Ancylothrix sp. D3o: one gene and its partner. The protein of the gene in region 2 binds, or shares a complex with, the protein of the main gene of each other region. Links are inferred from orthologs where the notes say so. Each region holds a gene or a part of one and is shown on either strand. Other genes may lie near its edges. The genes, in order: dnaG and dnaB.

What was found.
Region 1: the proteins of dnaB (region 2) and dnaG are in contact, whole or in part, in a crystal structure (PDB 2R6A), measured with the Geobacillus stearothermophilus proteins. The link is inferred for Ancylothrix sp. D3o from one-to-one orthologs. Residues at the interface, in WP_033016901.1 of Geobacillus stearothermophilus: Ser13, Glu15, Ala16, Gln18, Glu91, Leu92, Asp94, Ala95, Val96, Pro97, Thr98, Ala99, Ala100, Asn101, Tyr104, Tyr105, Ile108; in WP_049624496.1 of Geobacillus stearothermophilus: Lys456, Leu457, Leu458, Pro459, Ala460, Asn463, Ala464, Leu467, Leu535, Leu536, Ile537, Ala538, Gln544, Glu545, Asp548, Tyr549, His552.

What each region holds. Positions count from the first base shown.
Region 1 is NZ_JAMXEX010000008.1:171,069-181,636, forward strand. What follows is about bases 2,667-5,639. They hold dnaG (DNA primase), read right to left. Parts: upstream 5,170-5,639; coding sequence 3,163-5,169; downstream 2,667-3,162. Other genes in these bases: NG798_RS15610 (pentapeptide repeat-containing protein), read left to right, coding at 2,667-3,075; rodA (rod shape-determining protein RodA), read right to left, coding at 5,419-5,639. Outside these bases: tRNA preQ1(34) S-adenosylmethionine ribosyltransferase-isomerase QueA, read right to left, coding at 1-838; NG798_RS15600 (hypothetical protein), read left to right, coding at 1,540-1,929; NG798_RS15605 (YraN family protein), read right to left, coding at 1,930-2,397; more of NG798_RS15610, read left to right, coding at 2,539-2,666; more of rodA, read right to left, coding at 5,640-6,672; NG798_RS15625 (hypothetical protein), read right to left, coding at 7,079-9,559; NG798_RS15630 (hypothetical protein), read left to right, coding at 10,115-10,240; NG798_RS15635 (hypothetical protein), read right to left, coding at 10,252-10,554. UniProt on the Escherichia coli protein: RNA polymerase that catalyzes the synthesis of short RNA molecules used as primers for DNA polymerase during DNA replication.
Region 2 is NZ_JAMXEX010000001.1:9,862-20,446, reverse strand. What follows is about bases 7,056-10,045. They hold dnaB (replicative DNA helicase), read left to right. Parts: upstream 7,056-7,659; coding sequence 7,660-9,432; downstream 9,433-10,045. Other genes in these bases: NG798_RS00080 (FKBP-type peptidyl-prolyl cis-trans isomerase), read right to left, coding at 9,486-10,045; rplI (50S ribosomal protein L9), read left to right, coding at 7,091-7,549. Also shown: NG798_RS00120 (glycosyltransferase family 10 domain-containing protein), read left to right, coding at 1-428; NG798_RS00115 (ABC transporter ATP-binding protein), read right to left, coding at 712-2,715; NG798_RS00110 (glycosyltransferase family 4 protein), read right to left, coding at 3,156-4,337; NG798_RS00105 (glycosyltransferase), read right to left, coding at 4,397-5,770; NG798_RS00100 (hypothetical protein), read right to left, coding at 5,786-5,992; gloB (hydroxyacylglutathione hydrolase), read left to right, coding at 6,093-6,866; more of NG798_RS00080, read right to left, coding at 10,046-10,049; NG798_RS00075 (phasin family protein), read right to left, coding at 10,148-10,471; NG798_RS00070 (zinc ribbon domain-containing protein), read left to right, coding at 10,568-10,585. UniProt on the Escherichia coli protein: The main replicative DNA helicase, it participates in initiation and elongation during chromosome replication. Travels ahead of the DNA replisome, separating dsDNA into templates for DNA synthesis.

The DNA of each region.
Region 1 (10,568 bases), on a different replicon or contig from region 2:
CAACGGTGGTACCAACGGCAATAATTCTACCGCCGCGTTCCTTGGTTTGCTGGATTTTTTCGACGGTGGTGGCCGGCACTTGTACCCATTCTGAGTGCATTTTGTGTTCGGTCACGTTTTGGGTTTCCACAGGGCGAAAGGTTCCAACGCCTACGTTTAATGTCACAAAAGCGGTTTCGATGCCGGCAAAAGCAAGTTTTTGTAGCAATTCTTCAGTGAAGTGGAGGCCGGCGGTGGGGGCTGCTACTGAGCCGTCTTGTTCGGCGTAGACGGTTTGATATTGTGCCGGTGCGGCGCTGCTTTCTGTGATGTAGGGGGGGAGGGGAATGTGCCCATAGTCTTCTAAATATTGGATAAGAGACTGTTCTTTTGGTAAGTCAAATTGCAAAATCCGCCCGCCTGTGGCTTCGTCGGTGGCGACAACTGTGGCGCTTAAATTCGAGTGGGTGGGGTTTTCTTTGGAGTTAAAGAGGATTTTGACACCGATTTTAAGGCGTTTTCCTGGTTTGACTAAGGCTAACCAGTGGTTATGTTCGATTTCTTCGAGTAATAAAATTTCTACCGGCGCGCCGGTGGTTTTGTAGCCATACAGTCGGGCGGGAATAACGCGGGTGTTGTTCATTACCAGCAAGTCGCCTTTTTGCAGCAGTTGGGGTAATTCCCGAAAAATATGGTGGCTGTGTTGGTGAGGGGAATTAACAACGAGCAGGCGAGAACTGTCTCTGGGAACTGCTGGGTTTTGGGCAATGCTACCGCTCGGCAGTTCGTAGTTGTAGTTGTCTAGGGACTGATCGCTGTCGGTTATGGCTGGGTTTGGTTTGGTTTGAGGCTCGTCCAAGGTTTCTGGGGTAATTTCGTTCTTAGGGTGTGGTCGTTAAGGAAGTTGGTAATGTTTATTTCCTATGGTTGTTAAATTTAGCAGATGTTGAGGTTGTGAGGAATATTAATTTGTAATGTCATACCGGCTGCATGGTTTTTGCCTTCTACATCAAAAAGAGGCCGGTTTTTAAAGGGCTTGATTTTTTTTTGGGCTTTTTGGTCAATTTTTAGAGGGAAGGCATGGGGAATGAGTGGCTTAAAGATTATCTAAAAATATAGACTGAGACTAAGTATTTTATCCTGTTGTTGGCAAGTGAAAAAATAACTTGAGTGCTTTGGTATGGGCTGCAACTTTATCGGGTAATTTCTTTTGAGGTTCAGGGTTTGGTTAATAGGCGAATACCTGCTACTATCAGGTGAGTCTGTCTGATGGAATAGGAGACGGCTATGGAGTTATTGGGGTTAAGCTATGCTGGAATCAAGCGGAAATCTCTCTCTCCTCAAGGGCTGCGCTTTCTAGGCCGGCTGGTTAAATTTAAACAGAGATAGTTTCTATCTTAAGATAGATGTCAATATTTTTTGGCTCTCTATTAAAGAGAGTAAAGAAAAAAAAAAGGGAAATTGGGGAATATTACCCAATAAAGAAAGGGGTTTTTCCCGTATTCATTTGCGCCATAATCTTAGACAATAAAAATGTAGCCTTTGCAGAACTCTTTCCCGATGGAATACCTTTATTTCGTTGCTAATGCCAGTCTCACGCTGAGAATTGCAGAGTACCTGCACACCAGCCCTCATCTTCCGGTTAGTTTTATGAGCGTTATTCATCAAATAGATGGATGGGTCGTTCGTGTGAAAATGAGAAACCCCCTGAATTTGCAAAAAAGCGGGGATTTCCGAGCGTTTATGAATGAGTTAGGGATTCCCTACTCGCCAGGAATTCGGTTACAAATGGCTTTATGGAGTTTAGAGAATGGACAATCGCCGGTGGATGTGATGCGGCGTTATCAGGTGGCTGTGGTTTCTCACGGTCATCCAGATCGCGGCGAAATTGAAGAGTTTCGCAAGCAGTTTGTTAAAGGCTTAGGATATTGCCCAGAAACCCTTGCTTAGTTAGTTGGGTGGACAGAAGGCAGACTCGATATACTCAACAAGGGTTAGGTGAAAATTTTCATTCAAAACGGGTTCACCCGGATTGACCGACACATTAAGCGATGTCGCCTCTCGATGCCGGTGCTGTTTATAGGGCATTTGTTGGCAACTGACGAGGGCTACATCAAATCGACAGGCTACGTTAGCGAGAACTGGGTGATCGGCCAAAAAAAGCGCGGCGGCTTGGCCCAGTTTAGCTTGTTTTTGGGGGGTGATGGCAAAAATCCCCCCGGTGTCCCAAGAATGGCGACTGCGAGTTTTGACCTCTACAAAGATTAATTGCCCTGTGGGTTGAGAGTAAGCGATAATGTCCAGTTCTCCCCACCGGCACTTCCAGCGCTGTGCTAAGATTTCCCATCCTTGCTGCTGTAACCACTGTGCGACTAAGTTTTCTCCTAAAGTGCCGGTGTGGGTTGGAGTTTTTGGCATCGGCTGGTTTGATTATTTTTGAGGTTTGGCAAAGGATTTTAACATTGCGATGAGTGCAATTGCTTGTGGGGACACTTCCGAGATAGGATACTCCTGTAGCGATTGCTACTATTAACCTTTTCTCCAACAGTTAAACCCTTAATGCGATTTTCTTTAAACTTCAACAAAATGGGCGATAGAGTTTCTAAACGTATTCCTGCAATTGTATTATCGGTTGTGTTTTCGGTGGTGCTGTTCCTAACAGCAAGTTTGGTAATTGTCATGCCGGCTTTTGCCAATGATTATAACAAAGAAACTTTGGTGGGTGTGGATTTTTCGGGGCGAGATTTGACGGATTCTAGCTTTACAAAAGCTGTCCTCCGCAACAGTAATTTGAGTAATACTAAGTTGGCCGGTGTAAGTTTGTTTGGGGCGACTTTGGAACGGGTAAATTTAGAAGGGGCTGATCTACGAGGTGCCACTTTAGATACTGCTCGTTTTTTCAAGGCAAATCTTACCAATGCTGTGTTAGAAGGGGCGTTTGCTTTTAATGCTAAGTTTGATGGTTCTACTATTGATGGGGCTGATTTTACAGATGTTTTGTTGCGTCAAGATATGCAAAAAGCACTTTGTAAAATTGCCACAGGTACTAATCCTGTGACGGGACGCGAGACAAAAGAAACTTTGTATTGTGATTGAAGAAATCTAACAATTTTCAGAAACCCACACTCCAATATCCCCCCTAGTGCCTTAAAAAGGGGGGATATAAGCGAACAAAAATTATTTTTACAACCAAGGAACGCTGACTAAATCTTTAAAAGTTGTATAACGTTCTTTTTCTAATTCCTTGATTCGAGCTTTTTGGGTAAGCAGTTGTTGTTGATAAAATTGCCCTAATTCGAGATTCGTTAATAAGTCGATTTTGTGCAACTCTTGTAAGGCTTCGCGGATTTTATTTTCGCAAATTACGCGGTCAATTGATGCGGCGGCGGCGCGAATGACTAAAGGAGTGCGAACTGTATCAAGTTGGGTTTTTTCATCGAGATGAAACAGGTAAGATATTTGGGAAACTTCGCCGCTATTTTCTGCTAAATAACAATCTTGTAAAGCGGAAATAAGTTTAAGGGGTTCAGCCTGCAAATCATTTAATTCTGTGATAAATTGCCATAATTTCTTGTGGGGTTCAAGAGTAAATTCTAATTTTCTTTCTGCTAAAACTTCTATGACGGCACTGCGATATTCAGGATAATGAATGTAAGATTGTAATAGAAAAGCTTCGGCTTTTTTTAAGAGGTTGGTTTCTCCAGAAACCGGCATTTCAGGTTTAGATTTTTCTGGGGTAGAAACGTTGTGTCTTAGAGGAGGCCGGCTGCTGATTTTGAGCTTGTTTTCAATCAAAGGTGCAACAATGCAAGACTCATCAATTCTCAAAAGTTCTGCACACCGGCTTGTTATTTGATTTAGCAAATTTTCCCTAATTATGGGAGTGCGCCGCGAGTCCCGCAAAGAAAGAATTTCTGCACAATAATCGACATAATAAGTAAGCTGATTGTCATTGGTGATGTTGGATAATAACTTCACCATTTCTGTTGCTATTTGCTGATATTGATCCGGTTGTTTTAGGTCCTTGGTTTGTAAAAGTTGGTCAATTTGCCAGGTTAACCATAAAGAGGCACTTTCTAGCAAAATTTGATAATCTTCGGCTGAATAAGTTTTGAGATATTCATCAGCATCTTTGCCGTTAGGGAGGGTAAGAATCCTCAAATTGACATCACCGCGATAGGCAAGGGATGCAATTTCACCAATTGCTCTTTCGGCGGCATTTGTACCGGCTTTGTCGGCATCAAAATTGAGGATAATTTGCTTTGATTCTGTATAGCGTAAAAGTTGCCGCACTTGGGTTAAACTCAGGGCAGTTCCCAGGGAGGCGACGGCGTTGGTAATACCGGCAGCATGAAGGGCAATTGCATCAAAATATCCCTCAACAACGATGGCTTTATCTTGTTTGCTGATGGCGGTTTTGGCTTTGTCGAGGGCGAAGAGAGTTTTGCCTTTTTCAAACAATTCTGTTTCGGGAGAGTTGAGGTATTTTGGCATTTCATCGGTGAGAGTTCTGCCACCAAAACCGATGACTCTGCCTTGAGAATCGCAGATAGGAATCATTAAACGATCTCGGAAGCGATCATAATAGCCGGTTCCGGATTTTCTGTTAACAATTAAACCGGCAGCTTCGATGAGTTGAACGGGGAAATTTTTGGTTTCTAAAAGATAATGATAAAGCGTTTCCCAACCGGCGGGGGCGTAGCCAAGTTGGAATTGTTGGATAATTTCTGGGCTAAGTTTGCGTTCTGTTTGGAGATATTCTAAGGCAATATTTCCACCGGGTTGATAAAGGGCGTGTTGATAGAAATTGGTGGTGATGGCGAGAATTTCATAAAGTTGCTCTCGGAGGGTGATTTGGCGTTGAAGTTCTTGGCGTTTTTCGGGTTCGAGGGTACGGATAGGAATTTGATATCGTTTGGCTAAATCAAAGACGACTTCGTTAAAGGGACGTTTGCCAACTTCCATGAGAAAATTGATAGCCCCACCACCGGCACCGCAGCCAAAACAATAATACATTTGTTTGCTGGGGCTGACGGTAAAGCTGGGGGTTTTTTCGTCGTGAAAAGGGCATAAGCCGGTGTAATCTTTGCCACTTTTTCTGAGGGAAACTTGTTCAGAAACGATATCGTAAATATCGAGTCTTTGTTTAACTTCTTCGATGGTGTCGGGATGTAGACGGGGAATTTCCATAGTTTTTTAGAGGGTGGGACTCTGCCCACATACATAATGATAGCTAAAGTTATATTATCGGTTAGGATTTTAGGAAATTATATCTTTTGGTTTCGCCGGTGGGGTGAAAAATCAGCCTCTTAAATTGCATTTTTAGGTAGAAGCAGGGAACTAAGGAAAATAATCAAAAAACCTGAAGCCTAATCTTAAAAAATTGCGTTCCCTAGTGCAACTAGGGAACGAGAAAAAGACAAGGAAAAAACCAAGAGGTTAATATTTCTTTCGAGGTCGGAAATTGGCGACAGATTCTACTAAACCTATGGCGATAAAATTACTCAGCAAAGCAGAACGCCCATAACTCAGCAAAGGCAAGGGAACGCCGGTTACTGGGGCTAAACCAATGTTCATCCCAATATTAATAACTACCTGAAAGATAATCATGGAAAGTACGCCAATGGCGATTAAAGATCCAAAATTATCTTTGGCATTTTGGGCAATTAGAACCAGGCGTAAACAAAGTAACCAAAAGGCGATAAACACTACTAGACAACCAATAAAACCTAACTCTTCGCCTATCGCAGAAAAGATAAAATCTGTATGCTGTTCTGGAATAAAATTGAGTTGTGTTTGAGTGCCTTGAGTTAGACCTTTGCCCCAAATTTGACCGGCCCCGATGGCGATCCGAGATTGGATGAGGTGATAACCGCCACCAAGGGGGTCTTTATTAGGGTCTAAAAACAAAATAATTCGCTCTTTTTGATAATCTTTGAGTAAGCCCCAAAAAATATGTCCTAACCATCCAGAAGCTACATTAATTACCAGAGATGCTATCGAGCCAAACGCCTGCCAAGGGAGGGTACGCCAGCCAATAATTCCCATTGCAATTGACCAAACAACCCACCCCGGAAAATAAATGTTGAAAACAATGGCAGAAATAACCGGAGAAAGCATGAGAATGAGCCAACCAGGGTTAGCTCCCCCCCAATAAAGCATCCCCATTGTAATCGCTCCAAAAACAAGGGAAGTTCCTAAATTTGGCTCGGAAAAAACCAGCGCCCAAGGTACAGCAGTAACGGCTAAAATTTTGAGCATATTTGGAATCGTTGTTGCACCGCGATTGTGGAGAAGTGCAGCTAGGGTAATAATGACGCCAACTTTTGCAAATTCCGAGGGCTGAACGTGGAAGCCAAAAACGTTAATCCACCGCTGTGCTCCGAGGGCTTGGGTACCAATAAATCGCACCGAAATTAGGGCGATATTAATAAAGCCATAGATAAACCATTTCCACTGAATTAAAGCCTCATAATGGTTGCGAGCAATTAACATCGCAATGGTTAAACCGATGCCGCCTGTAATCCAGTGTTGCCACCAGTCGGTGTGACCTAAGTGTAATTCTACACTGCGAATCATCACGCCACCGAGCGCCGTTAGCCCGACTACGAGGCTTAATAAGATCCAGTCGATGTGTTGCCAAGGAGCGAGCGCCGGTTGGCGACCTATTCTCAGCAGTACGTTTTGCCACATATTTGAGGGTAAATAGAGATTAGTCGATACAGGTATCTTACTATCTCCTCTCTAATATCCCAAGTATCGGGCAGAGGTTGATGATAATGCCGGTGGGGGGTGAAAATTTTTCTCTGGTTTTCTTGAGGGAGCGGCGGAGGCGGTATTGAGGGGGAGATTGCGCTTCAAAACGTTAACTCCGGATTCGCCAAAAACGTCCCCAAACCGGCCTTTGGTATGTTTTGAAACCAAAACCTCGTCTTGATGGGGGTTTAGTTTTCTTATTTGCTGGGCTTTTTTAAAGCAAAGTCAGATTGCTTGGAGCTAGAACAAAGTTAGGTTGCTTTGATAAATCAAGAGTAAATAGTCTTTTTTTTAAGCTTATTTACCCTTAATTAAAAATATCACCAACCTCTCAATTTCTTACTTAAGCTAAAGTATCTGAGAGGTAAGCGGGAGCCAAAGCGACGGATTCAGGGCGATTTCTTGTTACTCCTAAATTGGGGTTAATATTGAGAACACCAGACTGGTTTTGAATGTTATCAAAACGGAAGATGGCATTATTAGATTTCTCGGCAACGTAAAGGTTATTACCGTCAAAAGTAATATCAACCGGATTGCCTAAAAATGTATTAGAGCCGACAATTTGAGCCCGCACCGCTGTGTTTCCATTGGCAGCACCGGCATTGTTAATTACAAACAATTGACCATCGGTTGCACTTTGAGCACTGCCCACATCAGAAATCAGCAATGTATCAGAAGATTCGACATAAATAATTCCGTGCAAATTCACAGAAATTTTATTTACTCCACTGGGGTCAAATGGAGTAATAATCCGCGTCGGGCCGTTTGCGCCCAAAGTGGCAAGATAACTATCATAAACCAGAACTGTTCCATCAGTTGCGGCTACAAATAGCTGATCTTTTGATGGCGAATAATCTACATCCCAAGGTCGGCGACCGGCCAGATTTGTTGTTTTAAACAATGGCGCAACATCGCCTTGAGCTTGAGTATTAAACACAATAATGGCTGGGGTTGTAGCATTATTTTCTGCGACAAAAACAACACCGGCACCATCAGCAACTTCTAAACCTTTGGGGCTAACCAGGCCGGTGTTTGCACCGGCAATAATTCGGTCGCGTGAGGCATTAAATCCACCGTTATTACGGCTTTCTGCCAAACGGTTAACAATTAAAATCCCACCATTGGTATCGTTGCCATTATCAAAAGTAATAAAAGCATCACCTGTGAGATCGTAGGTAATATTTTCCAAACTGGCAACTGCATTAGAAGTATTAAATGCTGTTTGCTGTTGCAAATTTGTAGACAGACGCGCCACAAAATCTGTTGCTCCTGTTGCGGGCGGGTTACTGGTGGTGGCAATGGAACTAATAGGAATTGTTGCCGATTCAACATCAGTAACATCAGGATACATTAACGCTTGCATCCGTTCAGCAGCCAAAGCTTCTGGTTTAGTTTCGGCCACGCTTAAATCCGGGGCTATATTTCCGCTGGGCCCATTAAAAATGTTGCGGAAAATTAATAACTGGTCTTTAGCTTTTTCTGCAACTAAAGCATCGGTGCCATTTAAAATTAAATCCACCGGATTTCCCATTTGAGTAGCCGGCCCTTCAATAGTGCGGGATGGTACCACCGCCCCATTAGCACTGCTAACATTATCGAGAACGTAAATACGTCCGTCTGTGTTGAAAGTGGCGCTTTGTGCAGCAGTAGCGGCTCCCACATCTGTTACAACTAATTGATTCCGCGTTGGTTCATAAACAATGCCATGCAAATTAGTAGAAATTTTTGCGCCGAGACTGTTAACAATAGTTAGACTACGGGAAATAGTGGCGGTGCCAAAATTATTGATATTTCCAAAGTAGTTATCAAACACAGAAACAGTGCCATCTACTAATGCTGCATACAAGCGGTCGTTGGCTTCATCATAGGCAACATCCCAAGGTTTTGCCGGCAAGTTTGTAACAGCCACCGGCGGAATATTGCCACCCGCAGATGTCCCAAAAACTTTTAAGTCGCCGGCACCATTATCGGCAACAATAATAAAGCCTCTTGTTTGGGCAATGGCGAAGCCTTTGGGGGCATTTAATCCTGTTAGCGGGCCGGCAATTTCTCGGTCTCTGTTCGGCGCAAAGGCTTCTCCATCAAGTCGGTTGCCAATTTTTGAAATAATCCGAATGCTGCCGGCACCTACGATTACATCACCGGCTTGATAAAGATTGCCAACATTATCAAATTCTACGCCTTCATTGTTGCCGGCAAAAAAGCGTTTTTGGCCTCCGAAAGTTCCGGTGAGTTTATCAATTTCTCCGACGTTTGTGGGGCCGTTATTTGAGACATAAATATTTACACTGCTTGGTTTACCCATGCGGTTTTCTGCCATGCCGAAATTAACATAGTGTTCAAAACCGCTCTTGAAAATTCCGCCTCGAACTGCTGCTGCTACATCGGGGTTGGCGCTCAGATAATAGCTGTTATCGAAATCTGCGCTGGGGTTACGGCCTTCAAATTGCCCATTTTCAATAAAGTGCTGAATGCCGGTGAGAGAATCTATGCCAACTGCATTTTTAACGTCTGTATTTTGAGTTAAATAGTAATTGGTATCAAAGAAACTAATGGGATTTCGCCCCTCGAATTGACCTCTTTCTATGAAGTGAGCTAGGCCGTTTACAAATACACCGTTTCTTACGGCAATTGCCACATCTGCGTTAGTTGCTAGATAAAAGCTTTCGTCAAAAAATCCGCTCGGTTTTCGCGCTTCTAACTGTCCGTTAAGTATATAGTGATCAAAGCCGCTAAGAAAATTTCCGCTTCTCACGGCAGCCGCTACATCGGGGTTAGCAGCCAAGTAATAAGTTTCATTAAACAACGAAGCAATGCCTAACATTTTGGGGGGTACCTTTCAACAAAGTTTTTATTTTTTTTTCCAAACAAAACCTAGCCAGCCCTGTGCAAATTCGCAGAGATGACGATCTTTTTAAGAAAAAGTTCCACTGCTCAAAATTACAAAGTCAATCTTTACAATTTGGCCTTTTTCCACCGCACGCGACACTATTTTTCCAATAAATTGCGATTCGGTATGAGCCGGTAAAGAAAGGGAATTTTTCGCTAAATGGTAGATTTATATACTGTTTTAAGCGGGCTAGGGCTGGAAATGTAATCTTTCTTAAGGTAGATTTAAAATAACGTAATAAATGCTTAAATGATAAGATCACGATGTCTTTAAAAACATCTAAAATCTAAAATTCTAAATTCCAAAGGTTACAAATTCCCCCAATTATCCAAAAAATTAGCCCCCACTTTTATTAAGTAGATTAAGTTATAAGTAGTTCCTAGCAGATTCGATTTACGCAGGGTCTTTTTCTGGATTTCTCCTCTATGCCAGCCCCAAAGATAGGGTATTTTTTGGGGTTCTGATTTGGTATCACGGCGTGGTACGACAATGAAACCGAACATAAATATGGTAGCCAGACTTTTAAGAATTGGTATAACAAAACTGCCCCAAGAAATTTTAGCCCTCGTAGCAGCAGTAAAAACTAATCAAGACATCCCAACTAAAATTAAATAAAAGGATAAATTTTATCTTTTTTCTAAAATCGTACAAATTAATTCACCGGCTCCGTTAGGCTCAAAAAATTCGATGGTATTATCTTGTTTTATTTTGATTTCTTTTCGGCAATTATAAACTTCTACGGGTGTTTCTTTGCCGTTGATGCTGACGCTGGCTCTGTATTCCCAATGGTTTTTTGCACTGCGTTTAATGGTGAGAATACAGATTTTTTGGTCTTTGATTTGCCGGCAAAAATTCGCTTGTGCCGGCAGTGTCACAGTCAGTGTTAGGCAGAGGATGAGCAGAAAAATTACAACTTTTAGGGTTTTCAAGGGTTGCCGGTTCC
Region 2 (10,585 bases):
AAACTGCCCAAGAACAAGAATTAAATTTTGATTTGTATGGTCGAAATTTGCCGGTTTGGGCAAAAAGTAATGGCGCTCTCAGTAATAAGTGGCACGCGATGGCACCGTATTATTACAATTTAGCAATAGAAAATTATGCCGGCAATTCTTGGTATGTAACAGAGAAATTATGGGATGCTTTACTTGCTTGGTGTTTGCCTATTTATTATGGCGGGCCAGCCGCAGATAAGCTCTTACCAGCCGGCAGTTTTCTACGTCTGCCTAGCTTAGATAAAAACGGCATTAATTTTATTAAAGAAGCCATTGCCAGCCCTGATTTATGGCGCGAATCTCTACCGGCTATTGCTGAAGCAAGACAAGTTATTTTACACGAACTTAATCTCTTAAACTGGCTCTCCAATCAAATAATAAAAAATCAATCAATCTAAAAAACAAACAAAAATCTGTGGGGCGAGCATCCTGCCTGCCTTAGATTTGTGGGGCGGGCATCCTGCCTGCCTTACAGTTAAAAAACTCTTAAGTAGAAGCACTTAATTATTTGTAGGATGGGTAGAGCGTAAGCGATACCCATCAAAGCGTCGAGAGTGTTGGGTTTCGTTCCTCTACCCTACCTACATTACATATAGAGTTTAATTAAGTTGACTTACTTAGCTCATCCTAAACTATCAAACCCAAAAAAAAGACCCTAAATAAATTTGATCCGCCTATCATTTAAGAACCCCGGCGCAAGCGTACATAATCTTCAATTTCTTCTAAAATTTCTAAAATGCGAGAAGCTGAAACAGAAGACTCTTTGACTAATTCATCTCGCTCTTCTTGAGAATCTACCATATCATCAGCCAGCAATCTGAGAAAACCCATCATCGGATTTAACCGGCTTCTAATTTCATAAGAAGCGCGAAACAAAGCTTCATCGCGCGTGACTTGCTGCAAAAACTGCATCGAATATAACCGCGCATAATCGCCACCTTTTTTGCGTAAAAGTTCTTCATGGGAACCTAATTCTACAACTCGGCCTTTTTTTAACACCGCTATTTGATCAGCTTTTTGAACAGTAGAAAGCCGGTGAGCAATCACCAAAGTTGTACGATTTCGGCTTAATTCTTCTAAGGCTAATTGTACCAACCTTTCGGAAACAGTATCTAAAGCACTTGTAGCTTCATCTAAAATTAAAATTTCTGGATTTTGTAACAAAGCTCGCGCAATAGCAATTCGCTGACGTTCGCCACCAGAAAGCCGGTCGCCGCGATCACCAATCACAGTATTAAATCCTTCGGGCAAATCTACAATAAACTCATAAGCATTAGCGCGATTTGCAGCTTCCATAATTTCTTCTTCGGTTGCTTCGGGACGCGCATAGGCAATATTATTGCGAACCGTATCATTAAATAAAAAAGTATGTTGGCTAACAATTCCCATTGATTGGCGTAAAGTTTTGAGATCAAATTCTCGCAAATCACGGCCATCAATTAAAATAGAACCCCTAGTAGGGTCATAAAATCGGGGTAACAAATCTGCTAAAGTAGTTTTGCCGGAGCCGGTTCCTCCCACCAGAGCTAAAGTTGTTCCTCGCGGCAAATATAAATTAATATCACTGAGGACAATTTCTGCATGATCGGGATAAGAAAAGGAAATATCTTTAAAATGTATGGCTTCTTTTAAACCACTATAGGGAAGTCTGCCATTTACCATAAAATGCTTATTATCCCGCCGCAAAAAATCATTAACAACTTCAACGCTGGCGGAGGTATTAGCAAGGTGACTGCGGGCACTATTGAGTTGAGAAATTTGCGGTAATAACCGAAACAGAACTAATAAATAAGTTAACAAAACCGTTGAAATAGATTGCATTTGCTCGGCAAAAAAAGTCCGTCCTAAAAACACAATTAATAACAAAGCAATAATACTGCTGACTTCTGTTAAAGGCGAAATAGCAGCATAATTTGCTTCTGATTGAAAATCTGCCTTTTCCCGTTCGCGGATTAATTGTTTGATTTGTTCATATTCGCGTTCTTCATTACTCGTGGATTTCACCAACCGGATACCGCTGAGAGTTTCTAAGACGCGAACAGAATAAGCTTTAGAAGCTTCTGAAAGCAGTTTGCCAAAATATTTTGAGCGGCTAATTGCAAACTGATTAACTAAAGCCACAAAGGATAATAACAGGGAAGAAACCAGCGTCAACTCCCAAGAAATTGCCACCAATAAGCCAATAAAAACAAATACCGTAATTGCTGTGATAATCAGTTGAATAGTCGTACTAATTGCATTAGCAGTGCGTCCCACCTCTGCACCAAGCCGGTTAATTAAATCACCGACTTTCATTTTAGAATAAAAATCTAAATCTACATCTAAAAGCAATTTTAAACCAGCTTCGCGTAAATCTGCCGTTAAATTTCTTGTCAAAGAAACTGAGAGTAAGGTACTGCCATAACCGGCCAAATTTTTAAAACTAATCGCCAACACAATCGAAATAGCCATCACCGTGATCCGGTAGTCAGCGGGGACACCGACAAACGGCATTAACAAAAACTTGATAATCGGCGGAGCCTCTTTTAAATCTACCGTTTGATTTAGCAAACTTAAAATAACCGGCACAATTAAAGTCGTGCTCACCCCATTAAATAATGCTCCCGAAAAGCCAAGAGCAATCGTTAAAAAAATTTTCCCAGGATAGTATTGAGCGAATTTGAGAATTAGCTTATTAGTAAACATAGAGCCATCCCAATTGTGGACAAGGGGTCGGTGGTAAAGGAATCGATACAGACACAGAGCCGGTCAAAAAATTTGCCGATAAAACTGGCATGATAATCAAATAAGTTTTGTCAGTGATTATGGTTAGTTTAATTTAACCGCAGATTAACAAAGCTCAGTTATATTTTAGATAATTGACACCCCGATATATGCAAAATTTTATCTGCGTTAATCTGTGGGGCAGGCATCGCCGGTGCTAGACATTTGCGATTAAATTAAAAGCTTTCCTTCTCAGAAATTCTCTAATTTTTAAAACTTGGAAAACCCGAAAATTTTTTCTAATTATTAACACAATCCTAGCAAAAAACCACCCTTTATAGGGGCCGCTGCGGGGTGACGACCCCATACCCAAAAACCCAAATACTTTTAGCATTAACCCTCATGTAATATCCAAAAATCAACTATAACAGAACCGAACGCAGCACCCCAGATAAAATCTCCGCCATCGCATCAAGACTATAGCTCTCAATACAACGCGCTCTTGCCATCGCACCCCGCAGATTAGCCTGTTCTAAATCCTGAAAAATCGCCTCCAGCGTCGCAGCAATTTGGTCAGGCCGGCCGGCATCCACCAAAAAACCAGTCTCCCCTAAAATTGCCGGAATATCCCCCACACGAGTTGCCAAAACCGGCTTCGCCATTGCCATCCCCTCAGAGAGTTTAATCGGAAATTGCGCCACCGCCGTCAATTCATCGCGTTGGGGGACAACCACAACGTGCGCCGCCGCCACCACCGCAGGCATTTCTACCACCGGCACCGCAGGTAACTTTACGATCCAGCGACCCCAGCGAGAAATCAAAATTTCGTCGTAGTTATCATACGGATTTTCGCCGACAATTATCAATTTATAATCGGGATGATTAAGCCGGTCAAGAGCCATCAAAACATCCTCCAGTCCCTTATGAGGACGAGGAGCCCCCGGAAACATCAACACCCGCAACCCAGCCAAACCATAGCGAATTCGACTTGCCTCAGCATCAAAATGCTCTGGATTAAACAAACAAGTATCTTTCCCATTCGGCACATAAACACCCCCAAAACGCTGTTGCAAAAAACTCGTATCCACCGTCACCGCATCCGCTTGTTTTACCAGCTTTTCCATCCACCGCAAATAAACAGGATGAGACACATCCCGCAACGCCCCATCTTTTTTGAAAATATCTCTAGCCAATTGTTTCAAACTTGGCCGGTAACGCCCCTCATCCCCTCCACACCAACTTAACTCCCAATCATCAATATCTAAAATAATAGGCCGCTTCCCCAACATTTTCCCGCACAAACCTACCCCAAAACTCGTAGGTTTTGGCTTAACTGCATAAATAATATCTCCCTCTATTTTATTTAAAATTTCTGCCCCATACCTCAACACCTGCGGCAAGCCCGAAGCCTGCACAGCCTTAACTTCCAGCGTTGGCGGCGGTTCAGGATAAATTTTACCCCCAAACAAAAACCCCAGAATTTCTACATCAAAATTCAATTTTTGTAAAGCTTGACCCAAAACATAAGCCCGGTCTACTCCGCCTTTACACAAAGTAGGCGACAAAATCGAAATTTTTAGTCGTTTTCCTTTTTCATTTTTCATTTGTCATTTGTTTAAGTGAAACCGGCATTTTGTCTGCGATACATCTGCGGTTAAAAAAATTAATTCCCCTGTTGCCGGCTAACAACCTCTCGATAAATTGCTGCCATTTCTGCCGCCACATCTTCCATCGTTCGCACCGGGATGTGGTGAATATTCTCACCCAACCCCACCACCATTAAGCGATTCCGGGCCAAATCAGCCAAAGCATCAGCCCAAGCTTGCACATCCAAAGCAGGAACCAACAAACCATTTACCCCATGCCTTACCAACTCAGCAATTCCGCCAATATCGGAACCCAGCACCGGCACCCCCAGTTTAAACGCTTCGAGCACCACCAACGGGCCGGTTTCCAAACACTGCGAAGGCACCGCCAACACATCAAAATTCATCAATGCCGGTGTCACCTCAAGGCGAGATAACTTTTCCGCCACCCGGATGCGCGAGTCTGTCTGCGAAATAGCCAGCGCTCGGTCGCGGGCTAAACGGTCACTTTCTCCGTGTACCATCCCGTGTAAAGTCAGTTCGATGTTGACATCACCAGGCAACCGCCGTACAGCCTCCACCAAAACCTCAGCCCCCTTGGTTTCGTGCCACCGGCCCAAAAAACCCACCCGCAAAGGCTTTTCGATAGGCGATACCCGCTTCTCAATTTTTAACAATTCCCCACCAATATTAGAAGCCACACCCTGCCGGCATAACACTACTTTTTTCTCAGGAACGCCATTAATTAACAGCGCCTCATAAAGCCATTCACAAACCGCTATAATCCGATCTGCTAAAGCTGCCATTTCCAAAAGCTTGTGCCGGTGCGCTTTGACGCGGCCCGGAATGCCGATGGCCCTGCCAAGCTGGCGCAGCCGGACTTCGGGAGAGTTCAGCAGATAAGTTTCTAAGCTTGAAGATTGGGCAGGTAAATTACTTAACGCCCCAATTGCCCAATCGGGGACTCGTGGCGGCACTCCTACACAGCGTCCGCAGAGTGTTTCATCAATACGTCCATCACAAACCGTCTCTCCGTTTCGCATCATCGTACCGCGTAAACAAACGGCTTCTGACAGGTGGATAGTGACAATAGAGGGTAAACCCAGCCGGTGCGCCAGCCGCAAGTGTTGGACACCACAACCAAATCGCCAAGAGTGCTGGTGATAGATATCGGCTTTTTGCCGGTTTATCCAATCAGCGAAATACTCAAAATCTTTTGGCGGGATTTGTTCTTGATATTCTGCAATGCTTGCCGTTTCAGGGTTGCAGGGATAACGGTAAACGTCCGTACCGTTATAGGTGTAGTTGTCTGGTTCGGTTGTCTTGCGGGCGGCGGCGACGGTGCTAGAAATGCCCAAATCTCGCAAGTTTTTTACTAATTCCTCAATATAAACCTCAACGCCGCCAGAGGTATCAGGCAAATACCAACTGCTGCCATGAAGAATTTTCATTACATTTTTAGGTTTTTAGTCCACTATCGAAATACGTTTTTCTTGAATTTGCTCAAAAATCAAGTTAAGGTCTTGGCGCATCTCCGTAGTGAGTTGGTAGTCTCTGAGCAAGGCTGAGGTAATTTCCAGATGCTCTTGAGTGGTAATTCGCTCTTGGGTAAGAATGCGATGAGCCAGTGCATCGAGGTTAAGGTTGGATTTATTTGATAGGTTTCGTAACATAAGACAATAGGGGTCAAGTGTCATTGGTCAGGGCAGGCAGAGGGGCTCGTTGGCATTGGTCATTGGAAAAAAAACACATTCGTACAAAGGACAAATGACAATGGAAATTTACCGGCTGGCTGCACTTTCTAACAACTATATATTTTTACTCTACGACAGCCAGGAAAATATCGCGGCTGTGGTTGATCCGGCGGTTGCATCTTCTGTGCTTGAGCAGTTAAAAAGTTTGGGTGCAGAGTTGGTGGCGATTTTTAATACTCACCATCACAGTGATCACGTTGGCGGGAATGCGGAGTTAATGCAGCATTTTCCTCTGGTGCGGGTGTATGGTGGGGCGGAGGATCGAGGACGCATTCCGGGCCAGCAGGTGTTTTTGCAAGAAGGCGATTTTGTTGAGTTTGCGGGCCGCACGGCGAGAGTGTTTTTTGTGCCGGGACACACAAAGGCTCATATTGCTTATTATTTTCCGCCGCTGGCCGGTGAGGAGATGGGGGATTTATTTTGTGGGGATACGATATTTGCGGGGGGTTGTGGCCGGTTGTTTGAGGGTACACCGGCCCAAATGGTTGATTCTTTGAGTAGATTACGAGCTTTACCGGATAACACGCGGGTTTGGTGTGCCCACGAATACACGCTTAATAATTTGCGATTTGCGCTGACTGTGGATACTGCCAACCCGCAATTAAAAGAGCGTTTTGAGCAGGTTAAACAAGCGCGTAGCAGGGATGAAGCTACAATTCCTTCTGTTTTGGGGTTAGAAAAGCAAACGAATCCTTTTTTACGTTGGGATGAGCCTGGGTTGCAAAACGCTGTCAAAGCCTCCTCTGAAGTGCAAACCTTCAGCCGGTTACGGGGTCTCAAAGAGCAGTTTTAGCCTCAGAGGACAAGCGCAAAGAAACTGGCTTTATGAGAATATTGTCTGAGTTTCCAGCAGATATTTCCTCACAAACCCGGTTTCTAACTTGGTGGGTGTCCCCTGAAGTCCCGAACTCTGCCTACTTGCCGGCTCAAAGCCAAATCAGCTATGATATGATGTTTTGGTTTGTGTTTAAACGCCTCGAATCGACCGAGCGGCGCTGTTGACAACGGGAAAAAATCATGTCTAAACGGATTCAATTAGTTTTAACCCAAGATGTAAAAAAACTGGGTAGTAATGGCGACCTTGTGGAAGTTGCCCCTGGATATGCTCGCAATTATTTACTGCCCCAAAAAATGGCAGTCTTGACTACCCCTGGCATTCTTAAACAAGTTGAACGCCGGCGCGAAAAAGAACGTCAGCGGCTTTTGGAAGAAAAGCAACAGGCGGAAACTCGCAAAGCCGCTCTCGAAGCAGCCGGTCGTTTTACGATTAATAAGCAAGTGGGTGAAGGCGATGCAATTTTCGGCACTGTGACGACTCAAGAAGTGGCTGATTTGATTTTGGCTTCTACCACTCAAGAAGTAGACCGGCGCGGAATTACTCTGCCAGATATCCGTAAGTTGGGAACTTACAAAGCAGAGGTTAAATTGCACCAAGACGTTACCGCAGTGGTGGAAATTGTTGTGGCGGCTTTGTAAAAAATTTCCGATGTGGGTTTTGGATTTTGGATTGGATGCCAATCTGAAATCTAAAATCTACAGGATGGGATCTGCTGATGATAAAAGAAAATAGCTGCTAAAATTTTAAAATGGTTGAATCAGCTAACTTTCAAGGCAGTGGTAATCGTCTTCCTCCCCAAAATATTGAGGCAGAAGAGTCTATTTTGGGCGGAATTTTGCTTGACCCTGAAGCACTATCGCGGATTGCAGAAACTCTCCGCCCTGAGATGTTTTCGCTGATTGCTCATCAAACGATTTATAAGGCAACGATTGATCTGCACAGCAAGCACCGGCCTACGGATTTTTTAACGGTAACGGCTTGGTTGGCTGACCGCAATTTGCTGGAGAAGGTTGGGGGACAAAGTAAGTTATTGCAGTTGGTGGAGCGGACGGTATCGGCGGTTAATATTGACCAATATGCAGGGTTAGTTGTTGATAAGTTTTTAAGGCGTAAGTTGATTGGGGCTGGGAATGAGATTGTCCAGTTAGGATATGATACGGCGACGGAGTTGCCAACTTTATTAGATAAGGCTGAGCAAACAGTTTTTGATGTGACGCAGGTGCGTCCGAAGGGGGGGTTGGTTTCAATTTCGCAGACTTTGATTTCGACTTTTCAGGATATTGAAAATCGTAATCAAGGGGTGGCTTTGCCTGGTTTGCCTTGTAATTTTTATGATTTGGATGCGATTACCGGCGGGTTTCAGCGTTCTGATTTAATTATTGTGGCGGGCCGGCCGGCGATGGGAAAAACGGCTTTTGCTATCGGTATTGCTTATAGTATTGCGGCGATTCATAGGTTGCCGGTGGCGGTTTTTAGTTTGGAAATGTCGAAAGAGCAATTGGTGCAACGGATGCTTGCTTCGGAGGCAAGTATTGAAAGTAATCGTTTGCGAACCGGCAGAATTAGTCAAAATGAATGGGAACCCCTCAGCGATGCGATTGGAACGTTAACGGAGTTGCCAATTTTTATTGATGATACGGCGAATATTACCGTGACAGAAATGCGTTCTCAAGCCCGCCGGCTGCAAGCGGAAAATGGGGGAGTTTTAGGGTTGGTTTTAATTGATTATTTGCAATTAATGGAAGGTGCAAACCCGGATAACCGAGTGCAAGAGTTATCAAGAATTACGCGGTCTTTGAAGGGTTTAGCGAGAGAGTTAAATGTGCCGGTGATGACTTTATCGCAGTTGAGTCGGGGGGTAGAGGCTCGCACGAATAAACGCCCAATGTTATCAGATTTAAGAGAAAGTGGATGTTTAACCGGTGACACTTTGGTGACTTTAGCAGATAGCGGTGTTAATGTAGCAATTAGGGAATTAATAGGAAAAGTTGGTTTTGCTGTTTGGGCATTAAATGAATCTACTATGAAATTAGAAAGGGCAATTGTTAGCAATGCCTTTTCGACAGGAATTAAGCCGGTGTTTAATTTAAAAACTAGATTAGGGAGAAAAATTACAGCCACCGGCAATCACAAATTTCTCACAATTCATGGATGGAAAAGACTTGATGAATTAAAACCAGGGCAACATTTGTGTTTACCAACTCTTACCGATAGCGAGGTTTATTGGGATGAGGTAGTTTCAATAGAATACTGTGGGGAGGAGGAAGTGTACGATTTAACTGTTCCTGGTCTGCATAATTTTGTAGCAAATAATATAATTGTTCACAATAGTATTGAACAAGACGCGGATTTAGTAATTATGCTTTATCGAGATGAATATTATAACCCGGATACACCCGACCGAGGCATAGCAGAAATCAATATTGCCAAACACAGAAACGGCCCCACCGGCACCATTAAACTGTTATTTGACCCGCAATTTACCCGATTCCGAAACCTGGCAGTTCCAGGCCGGCATTAAATACCCAAAAAACCTAAAATTGGAGGTTGGGGATAGACCCAACCTAGCAAAAATTAACTGCCAATTTTCAGCAATTCGACATCAAATTTTAAAGTTGCATTAGGAGGAATAACACCACCGGCACCCCGCGAACCATATCCTAATTCAGCCGGAATAATTAACTCACGCTTTCCACCAACACGCATCGAGAGGACACCTTCATCCCAACCTTTAATTACTTGACCCACGCCAATTTTAAAAGAAAAAGGCTGGCCTCGGTCGCGGGAACTATCAAATTTTGTTCCATCTTCGAGAGTGCCGGTGTAGTGTACAACTACGGTTTGACCGGCTTTTGGTTCGGCGCCGGTTCCTTGTTCAATATCAACATATTTCAATCCTGAAGGCGTTGTTTCCACTTTTTTATTCTCCGAATTCTTTTCAGTAGTCGCGCTTGGCGACTGAGCAAGCAAAAATTGAGCAATGGGATCATCCTTACTCGGTGTTGTCACAACCACTGGCGTTTCGGTTGATTTAAGACTTGCAGCCACAGCCTCAGAACCGTTGCCGGTGAATTGGGCCACCACAAGTACCAGAAAACAAACCACCATCACGCTGAAGGTAATTATAATTTCTCGCAAAACCAATCCTCCCTTAATTGTGAAAAATCCCTAAAACTACAACCTTAAGTTTAATGCCAGATTATTGCGCCTGAACGCAAAATTTACCCACTCTCAACTTAACGCCAGAGTTTATTTTCCAAATCTCGTATCTGACGCTCTAAGCGATCAAGCCGGCCCCGCAACTCATCCATTTCTGACTGACGAGGGACTCCCATATCTTGCAAAACATTTTTGAGATGTCGCTGCACTTGTGTTTCCCAGCTTCCCTGCTCAGACTTAAGCTGCTGCATCAAATCATCAGCAAACTTTTTTGCTTGTTCTGGGTTGAGATTACCATCTTTTACCCACTCCTCGCTGACTTGGCGGATTTTTTCGGCCACCAGCGAAGTCGTTCCGATGCCAATCATAACAAGCTGCCTGAGCAAATCATTACTATCCATGCTCTGTCATCCCCTACATTTATTAAAAAAGCCGGCCAGTAGATTTCCAGCTTCCCACTCTATTTTGTCAAAATATCAAAAACTCCCCATTAGCAAATGCCGAACTGTCCTAAG